4 regions of the Enterobacter cloacae complex sp. HYC042_NIDB genome follow, and region 1 is predicted to be linked to each of the others. Evidence: predicted binding sites of a transcription regulator. Region 1 holds the regulator's gene; each other region holds the start of a gene.

Region 1 (2,204 bases):
CACGCGCCAGACCATCCACAGCCCAATGAGTAAGGTTCCGTATTCGGCAATCGCCGTCGCCAGTGCCGCACCGCGCACGTCCATATGCAGGCCCATCACCAGCCAGAGATCGAGCACAATGTTGAGAAGGTTTCCCACGACCAGCAAAATCACTGGCGCACGGGCGTATTGCACACCCAGTAACCAACCCAGCAGAACCAGGTTTGCCAGCGAAGCGGGCGCGCTGAGCCAGCGGATTTCCAGGAAGCGACGCGCCTGCTCCAGTACCGCCTCGCTGCCACCAACAACATGGAGCGCAAGGTCTATCAGGGGCGTGCGCAGTAAAACAATGAGTACCCCCGCGCCAAGCGCCAGGATCAGCGGCTGCACCAGCGCACGCGCCAGACGTAACGGATCTTTCGCACCATACGCCTGTGCCGTGAGCCCGGTAGTACTCATACGCAAAAAGAGCAGCAGCATAAACAGAAAGCTGGTTGCCGTCGCGCCAATCGCCACGCCGCCAAGATAAACAGGGGAATCGAGATGACCAATAACGGCCGTATCGACCAGACCCAGCAAGGGCACGGTGATATTGGAGAAAATCATCGGCAGGGCAAGACGCCACAATGCCTTATCAGATGCCGTCAGCAGTGACATGAGAGATACCGGGAAGGGTAAATGAAGCAGGCTACAGCGGAAGCGTAGCCTGTCAGGAAGAGATTACAGCCATTCGCCGTTACGAATCACGCCAACAGCCAGACCTTCAATAGAGAAGCTCTGTTCGCGCAGGTCGACCACAATCGGGGTGAACTCGTTGTTTTCGGGCAACAACTGAACGGTGTTACCCTGTTTTTTCAGGCGCTTAACGGTCACTTCATCATCAATGCGCGCAACCACCACCTGGCCGTTTCGCACATCCTGCGTTTTGTGAACGGCCAGAAGGTCGCCATCAAGAATGCCGATGTCTTTCATCGACATCCCGCTAACGCGCAGCAGAAAATCAGCGCTCGGCTTGAACATACCAGGATCGACCTGGTAGTGACCTTCAATATGCTGTTGTGCCAGCAGCGGTTCACCTGCGGCAACGCGGCCTATCAGCGGAATGCCCGTCTCTTCTTCCACCAGCAGGCGGATACCACGCGACGCGCCTGACACAATCTCAATCACACCCTTACGCGCCAGCGCTTTCAGGTGTTCCTCGGCAGCATTCGGAGAACGGAAACCCAGACGCTGCGCGATTTCCGCACGCGTGGGTGGCATACCCGTCTGGCCGATATGATCCCGAATGAGATCAAACACCTCTTGCTGCCTGGTCGTTAATGCTTTCATTCCGCCCCCTGGGTGTATATACAGTTATGCTGTGAGTATATACAGTCAAAGGCGATTTTGGAACCAAAAACTGCACAAAAAACCAGGGACTTAATTATTCCTCGAGCATCATCGGAAATGTGACCAAAGCAGCGTGCCCCAGGTAATGGCTGCGGTGATAATCGCCAGCAGGACAGCGGCGGAGCCCATATCTTTCGCACGGCCAGAGAGCTCGTGAAATTCAGAACCGATTCGATCGACCACGGCCTCAATAGCGCTATTGAGAATTTCCACTATCATCACCAGAAGTACGGAACCGATGAGAAGCACGCGGGTAATGGCATCTACATCAAGGAAACAGGCGATGATAACCGCGACGATAGCGGCGACACCTTCCTGGCGAAAAGCAGCTTCATTGCCCCACGCGGCACGGAAACCTTTCCATGAATAGCCGGCGGCTTTGATGATACGCGTCAACCCAGTGGTATTATTGGCCATTAAAAGAACCTTTTTTAAAAAAGAGCGTCAGTAACAGGAGCTGCAGCGCGTTTCGCTGCCGCCTGAAGTATGACGGGTAACAACAGAAATTTTGCGCGCTTTCTGTTATCCTTGCGCCGCAATTGCATTATTAACCAGAGGCTTTACATCGTTTATGTCCGGCTGGCCACGAATTTACTACAAATTACTTAATTTACCATTAAGCATACTGGTAAAAAGCAAGTCTATCCCAGCAGAACCCGCGCTGGAACTGGGGCTCGATACGTCGCGCCCTATTATGTACGTTTTGCCTTATAACTCTAAGGCAGACCTGCTAACGCTCCGTGCCCAGTGTCTGGCGCATGATTTACCCGATCCGCTTGAACCACTGGAAGTTGACGGCACTTTGCTGCCGCGCTACGTGTTCATTCACGGCGGGC
Region 2 (2,204 bases), 660 kb from region 1:
TAAGATCTTCTTTGTTCAGGCGCGGCCAGACGTGCTCCTGCGTCGTCTGCTGAAAGTCGTTAAATTTCAGCTTGATGCCCTGTCGGGCAATCAGTAAATCAGGCTTTACTTTGATCAGGCGTCGCTCCAGCTCTGGATAGAGCTGTTCCGTAATAATGGTTTCGCATTCCGACCAGTCATGGATGTCTTCGCTCAGCGTGCGCTCAACCCCGACCGATTTACGAAGCCGTTCGTTGTTTACATCACGATCGTCAATGCCCTGACTGCGCTCCCACAGCACGCGGCCAAACTTCCCAAAGCGCTTGAGCAGCATAGCCAGGTCGCTTCGCTGCACGTCTTCGCAGGTGCGTAACCCCATACTTTCCAGCTTCGCGGCGGAGACTTTGCCTACGCCGGGGATTTTGCCAAGCGGCAGCGTTTTTAAAAACGCCGGGACCTCTTCAGGGGTGATGACGTACTGGCCGTTGGGTTTATTTAAATCGGAAGCAATTTTGGCGAGAAATTTTACCGGCGCGACGCCTGCCGACGCGGTGAGATTCAGCTCGTTGAAAATGGTCTGGCGGATCTCCTGCGCCATCAGGGTAGCGGAGCCGTGACAGTGCAGGCTGTCGGTGACGTCCAGATAGGCTTCGTCCAGCGAAAGCGGTTCAATCAGTGAGGTGTAGCGGGAGAAGATTTCGCGTATATGGTTTGAGGCTTCTTTATAGGCGTCAAAGCGCCCGGGCAAAAGAGTAAGGTGCGGACACAGTTTCAGCGCCATCGCCGTCGGCATGGCGCTGCGCACGCCAAATTTGCGTGCAGGATAGTTGGCGGTGCTGATCACACCGCGCTGAACGCGGCTGCCGCCAATGGCGATGGGAATATCCCGCAGCGCCGGATTGTCACGCATCTCCACTGCGGCAAAAAAGCAGTCCATATCGACATGGATTATTTTGCGCATCGGTCATACCACACATGTATTTATATACAGTATAACAAAAGGCAAAAAATGCGTCAGCTATTTTCCTTACTCACGGTTGTCATATAAACGTGTTACAAAAATTCGTAATAAAGCCTTTATATACATACATTTATAAAATCAATGGAGCGTAATTATTCATGAAGAAAATTCTCCCGATTTCGTTACTGTTTCTGGCGAGTGCTGCATCTGCTAGCCCTGCGATCGTTGCCCACCGGGGCGGGACTGCCGATGCACCTGAAAATACCCTGCCAGCCATTAAGCTCGCACTCGAAAACAAAGCAGATATCGTCTGGATAACCGTGCAGTTAAGTCGGGATGGCGTACCGGTTCTCTATCGACCTGCCGATCTGAAAGCGATAACCAATCTGCAGGGAAAGGTGTCACAGTATACCGCTGAAGAACTGGCAAAGGCGGATGCCAGCGTGAAGTGGAAAGATAAGGACCTGCCGGAAAACCTGCTTAATTCCCCGATACCGACGCTGAAGTCGGTGCTGAGCGCCTGGCCAGATACGCGTTTTTTCATTGACATCAAATCGCCGGATGCCGATCCGTCGACCATGGGCAACGCGCTGCTTAACGTATTGAAAGAGACCAACAGCCTGAATCGCGTTCGCGTTTATTCAACCGAAGATCGCTATATGAAAGCATTGCCTGTCGAAATCCCCCGCTTTGTCACGCGCAGCGAAACCCGTACGCGTCTGGCCACGATTTCGTTGAGCCATGAATGTCTGCCTCCTTCACAAAAAATGGACGATTACTGGTATGGGCTTGAGTTAAACCGAAAAGTAGAAGTGGTCGAGAAATTCACCTTAGGCGAAGGTGTCTCTCCTGCAACATTAACGTGGGACAAAGAGGCCGTTGACTGCTTCCGCTCTCAGGGCAATGCCCATCTGATTTTTATCGGCGTGAACTCTGAAGAGGATTACCAGAAGGCGAAAACACTGGGTGCCGAAGGGGTTCTTGTAGACTCACCAGCCAAAGCCAAAAGCTGGGCAAAATAAATGATAAAGGCCGCACGAAGCGGCCTTTTCCTAGATGATCCTCTGCTGGTCCCGGGCCATGCGCTTTTTACGCGCATCGCACGGTTCGGGGCAGTCGCACACCTTTTCCATTCCGATGGAAGAGATACCTCCACAGCTGCCCTGAATGCTTTTACGCTTGATGATCCAGCCTAAAGACATACCGAACACCACCAGCAAAAACACCGCAAAGGTTGCCAGAAAGGTCAACATAATCAGCCTCC
Region 3 (2,204 bases), 550 kb from region 1:
TTCTGAGGTTGAGACGATGGTTGAAGCATGCGGAGCCGCAGCAGGTGCAAATCCGGTTTTTTCAGTCATGGCATTCTCCGTACCAATGAGTTAGCGCAAAGGTAAATATAGACACCAGGTTAACAACTCACAGTGCCTTAAACGGTCTATCTTTTGTGCAGCACCCGACGATATAACTTGTTAATGTGATGTGAATCACTTTTTGATGGAAATTCAATGCAATCATTTTCATTCATGGTGAGATGCGTCACGAAATTATGCTTACCGCTTCTGTAAAGTACCGTTTTACTTCTTCTGACTAACCGACCCACAGAGGAGTCACCTATGTCTAAGTCTGATGTTTTTCATCTCGGCCTCACTAAAAACGATTTACAAGGGGCTACGCTCGCTATCGTCCCTGGCGACCCAGAGCGTGTGGAAAAGATCGCCGCGCTGATGGATAAGCCGGTCAAGCTGGCTGCCCATCGTGAATTCACCACCTGGCGCGCAGAGCTGGATGGCAAAGCGGTGATTGTGTGCTCTACCGGTATCGGTGGCCCGTCTACCTCTATCGCCGTGGAAGAGCTGGCGCAGCTGGGCATTCGTACTTTCCTGCGTATCGGCACCACCGGCGCGATTCAGCCGCACATTAACGTCGGCGACGTGCTGGTGACGACCGCATCCGTGCGTCTGGACGGCGCAAGCCTGCACTTTGCACCGATGGAATTCCCGGCAGTGGCTGACTTCGAGTGCACCACCGCGCTGGTTGAAGCGGCGAAATCCGTGGGCGCAACCACTCACGTGGGCGTAACTGCCTCTTCTGATACCTTCTATCCGGGCCAGGAGCGTTACGACACCTTCTCAGGCCGCGTAGTGAGCCGCTTCAAAGGCTCAATGGAAGAGTGGCAGTCCATGGGCGTGATGAACTACGAGATGGAATCCGCAACGCTGCTGACCATGTGCGCAAGCCAGGGTCTGCGTGCCGGTATGGTGGCGGGCGTTATCGTCAACCGCACCCAGCAGGAGATCCCGAACGCCGAAACCATGAAGCAGACAGAAAGTCACGCGGTGAAAATCGTGGTTGAAGCGGCTCGCCGCCTGATCTAGTCCTCCTCTCTGAGATAAAAGGCCGACGCGTTCGGCCTTTATTTTTTGCGTAGCGCCTCGCAGGAAAACCCTTTCAAACTGGACGTTTATACAGCACAATCTTATTTTGTGCGGGTAATACGTTGATGCAGGGGGCGTTGTGGATATCTCAATCCTGATTTATGCGGTAATTGCGCTGGCTGGCGTGGCGATAGGCTGGCTGATATCCAGCTATCAGCATGCACAGCAGAAGGCCGAGCAACTGGCTGAACGCGAAGAGATCGTCGCCGATTTAAGCGCCGCAAAACAACAGCTTGCGCTGACCGACCACTGGCGCGACGAGTGTGAACTGCTCAATAACGAACTGCGTAATCTGCGCGACATCAACACCTCGCTGGAGGCCGATCTCCGCGAAGTGACTACCCGCCTTGAATCCACCCAGCTGCATGCCGAAGACAAAATCCGCCAGATGATCAACAGCGAGCAGCGCCTCAGCGAGCAGTTCGAGAACCTCGCCAACCGCATTTTCGAGCACAGCAACCGCCGCGTTGATGAGCAAAATCGCCAGAGCCTGAACAGCCTGCTGACGCCGCTGCGCGAACAGCTGGACGGCTTTCGCCGTCAGGTACAGGACAGCTTTGGTCAGGAAGCCCGCGAACGCCACACGCTGGCGCATGAGATCCGCAATCTTCAACAGCTGAATGCCCAGATGGCGCAGGAGGCGGTCAACCTGACGCGGGCGCTGAAAGGCGATAACAAAACCCAGGGTAACTGGGGGGAAGTGGTGCTCACCCGCGTGCTGGAGGCCTCTGGCCTGCGGGAAGGGTATGAATACGAAACGCAGGTGAGTATCGAAAACGATGCCCGCTCGCGAATGCAGCCGGATGTGATTGTGCGTCTGCCGCAGGGCAAAGATGTGGTCATTGACGCCAAAATGACGCTGGTGGCCTATGAGCGCTACTTCAACGCTGAAGATGACTATACGCGCGAATCGGCGCTGCAGGAGCACATTGCCTCCGTGCGTAACCATATTCGCCTGCTGGGCAGAAAAGATTATCAGCAGCTGCCGGGGCTGCGCTCGCTGGACTACGTGCTGATGTTTATCCCGGTCGAACCCGCGTTTTTGCTGGCGCTCGACA
Region 4 (2,204 bases), 2.0 Mb from region 1:
CCGATCACGTGGCGGGCGGGCAGCCGCAGTTTGTGAAGATGATGAACGACTACGTGCAGAAGCTGAACCTGCGTGATACGCACTTTGAAACCGTCCACGGTCTGGACGCGCCGGGCCAGCACAGCTCGGCCTATGACCTGGCCGTGCTCTCCCGGGCCATCATTCACGGTGAGCCAGAGTTTTATCATATGTACAGCGAAAAGAGTCTCACCTGGAACGGCATCACCCAGCAAAACCGTAACGGCCTGCTGTGGGATAAAACCATGAACGTGGACGGCCTGAAAACGGGGCATACCTCAGGAGCAGGCTTTAACCTTATTGCCTCCGCGGTGGACGGTCAGCGTCGTTTGATTGCGGTGGTGATGGGCGCGGACAGCCCGAAAGGGCGCGAGGACCAGGCGCGTAAGCTACTGCACTGGGGACAACAGAACTTCGATACGGTGCAGATCCTGCATAACGGTAAAAAAGTCGGAACAGAGCGTATCTGGTACGGCGATAAAGAACAGGTGAAACTGGGCACCGACCAGGACTTCTGGCTGGCCCTGCCGAAAGCGGAAGTACCGAACATCAAAGCCAAATACGTGCTGGATAAAAAAGAGCTGGAAGCACCGATTGCCGCGCATCAGCGGGTCGGGGAGATCCAGCTCTATGACCGCGACAAGGTCGTGGCGCACTGGCCTCTGGTCACTCTGGAAGCCGTTGATAAGGGAGGCGTATTCTCACGCCTGAGCGATTATCTTCACCACACGCTTTAACCGCTGATGGGCAGACTGGCAGGGTTGCGAGTCTGCTCACATAATAAACACTCCTCGTTTGCCGATAATAGAAATCCTGCTTTACAGTGTATAAATATACAGTGCTAATCGGAGGCAGCATGGACTACAGCATCAAGCAGCAACAGAAACGTAAGATTGCGGGTTTTCATCTTGTTGGGCCGTGGGAAAAAACGGTCAAGCAGGGCTTTGAACAGCTGGTCATGTGGGTAGACGGGCGTCACATTGAGCCGCTGGAGTGGGTGGCGGTCTATTACGATAACCCCGATGAGGTTCCGGCAGAAAAACTGCGCTGCGATACGGCCGTTACCGTACCGGATGATTTCGTCATCCCGGAAAACAGCGAAGGGGTGATGATGACGGAAATCGCGGCCGGTGATTATGCCGTGGCGACGGCGCGCGTGGAAAACTACGACTTTGCAACCCCGTGGTATCAGTTCTTTAATTCCCTGCTGCAGGATAATAAATACCAGATGGCGCTTAAGCCCTGCTTTGAGCGCTATCTCAATGATGGCAACGCGGACGGCTACTGGGATATTGAAATGTTTATCGCGGTAGAGCACAAAACGGTTTAAGCCTGCTTAATGAAGGGTTTTTCAGCCGGGAGCGATCCGCCCGGCTGAAAACACAGTACAATTGTGATTTGCCGTGTTGCTGGAGAGCGGGTGTGCGTCCCGACAAATCATTAACCCCTTTTGAAATTCGCTTATATAAACATTACCGCGTGGTGCACGGGTGTCGCATCGCGCTGGCGTTCGTGTTGACCTTTGTACTGGTCAGGTTGCTGGATATACCGGAAGGAACGTGGCCGCTGATCACGCTGGTGGTGGTGATGGGGCCAATCTCATTTTGGGGAAACGTTGTCCCGCGCGCCTTCGAGCGAATAGGTGGTACCGTGCTTGGCTCTGCCCTGGGGCTGATTGCCCTGAAGCTTGAGCTCATCTCATTTCCAGTGATGCTGGCATGGTGCGGTGCCGCCATGTTCCTGTGCGGCTGGCTGGCGCTGGGCAAACGGCCTTATCAGGCGCTGCTGATTGGTATCACTCTCGCGGTCGTGGTCGGCGCGCCAGCAGGGGATATGACCACGGCAATGTGGCGAAGCGGGGATGTTATTCTGGGCTCGCTGCTCGCCATGCTGTTTACCGGCATCTGGCCGCAGCGGGCTTTTCTGCACTGGCGTATCCAGATGGCTAACTACGTCACGGCGTTTAACCGCGTCTACCAGGCGGGGTTTTCACCGAATCTGGTTGAACGTCCCCGGCTGGAAAAGCATCTGCAAACCATCCTCAACGACGTGGTCAAAATGCGCGGCCTGATAGTACCAGCCAGTAAAGAGACCCATATTCAGAAAGCGATTTTCGAAGCTATCCAGACGGTCAGCCGCAATCTGGTGTGCATGCTTGAACTGCAAATCAACGCGCACTGGGCCAC

The links. Region 1 encodes LexA, which represses DNA repair genes until DNA is damaged. Its sites were predicted from a motif close to TNCTGTATGTACATACAGNA; they were not measured.
Region 2: the regulator LexA is predicted to act here: its motif matches at 953-972, upstream of dinB (DNA polymerase IV).
Region 3: the regulator LexA is predicted to act here: its motif matches at 1,163-1,182, upstream of rmuC (DNA recombination protein RmuC).
Region 4: the regulator LexA is predicted to act here: its motif matches at 840-859, upstream of sbmC (DNA gyrase inhibitor SbmC).

The regions. Positions count from the first base shown of each region.
Region 1 is NZ_CP109650.1:509,943-512,146, reverse strand. Features, by position in the region: gene dinF (MATE family efflux transporter DinF) at 1-636, opposite strand, end outside; gene lexA (transcriptional repressor LexA) at 700-1,308, opposite strand; gene OKF39_RS02405 (diacylglycerol kinase) at 1,417-1,785, opposite strand; gene plsB (glycerol-3-phosphate 1-O-acyltransferase PlsB) at 1,940-2,204, shown strand, end outside.
Region 2 is NZ_CP109650.1:1,170,180-1,172,383, reverse strand. Features, by position in the region: gene dinB (DNA polymerase IV) at 1-940, opposite strand, end outside; gene OKF39_RS05530 (glycerophosphodiester phosphodiesterase family protein) at 1,099-1,962, shown strand; gene nqrM ((Na+)-NQR maturation NqrM) at 1,993-2,193, opposite strand; gene nqrF (NADH:ubiquinone reductase (Na(+)-transporting) subunit F) at 2,196-2,204, opposite strand, start outside.
Region 3 is NZ_CP109650.1:4,681,749-4,683,952, reverse strand. Features, by position in the region: gene OKF39_RS22430 (dienelactone hydrolase family protein) at 1-69, opposite strand, end outside; gene udp (uridine phosphorylase) at 325-1,086, shown strand; gene rmuC (DNA recombination protein RmuC) at 1,226-2,204, shown strand, end outside.
Region 4 is NZ_CP109650.1:3,211,552-3,213,755, reverse strand. Features, by position in the region: gene dacD (serine-type D-Ala-D-Ala carboxypeptidase DacD) at 1-755, shown strand, start outside; gene sbmC (DNA gyrase inhibitor SbmC) at 875-1,348, shown strand; gene OKF39_RS15450 (FUSC family protein) at 1,441-2,204, shown strand, end outside.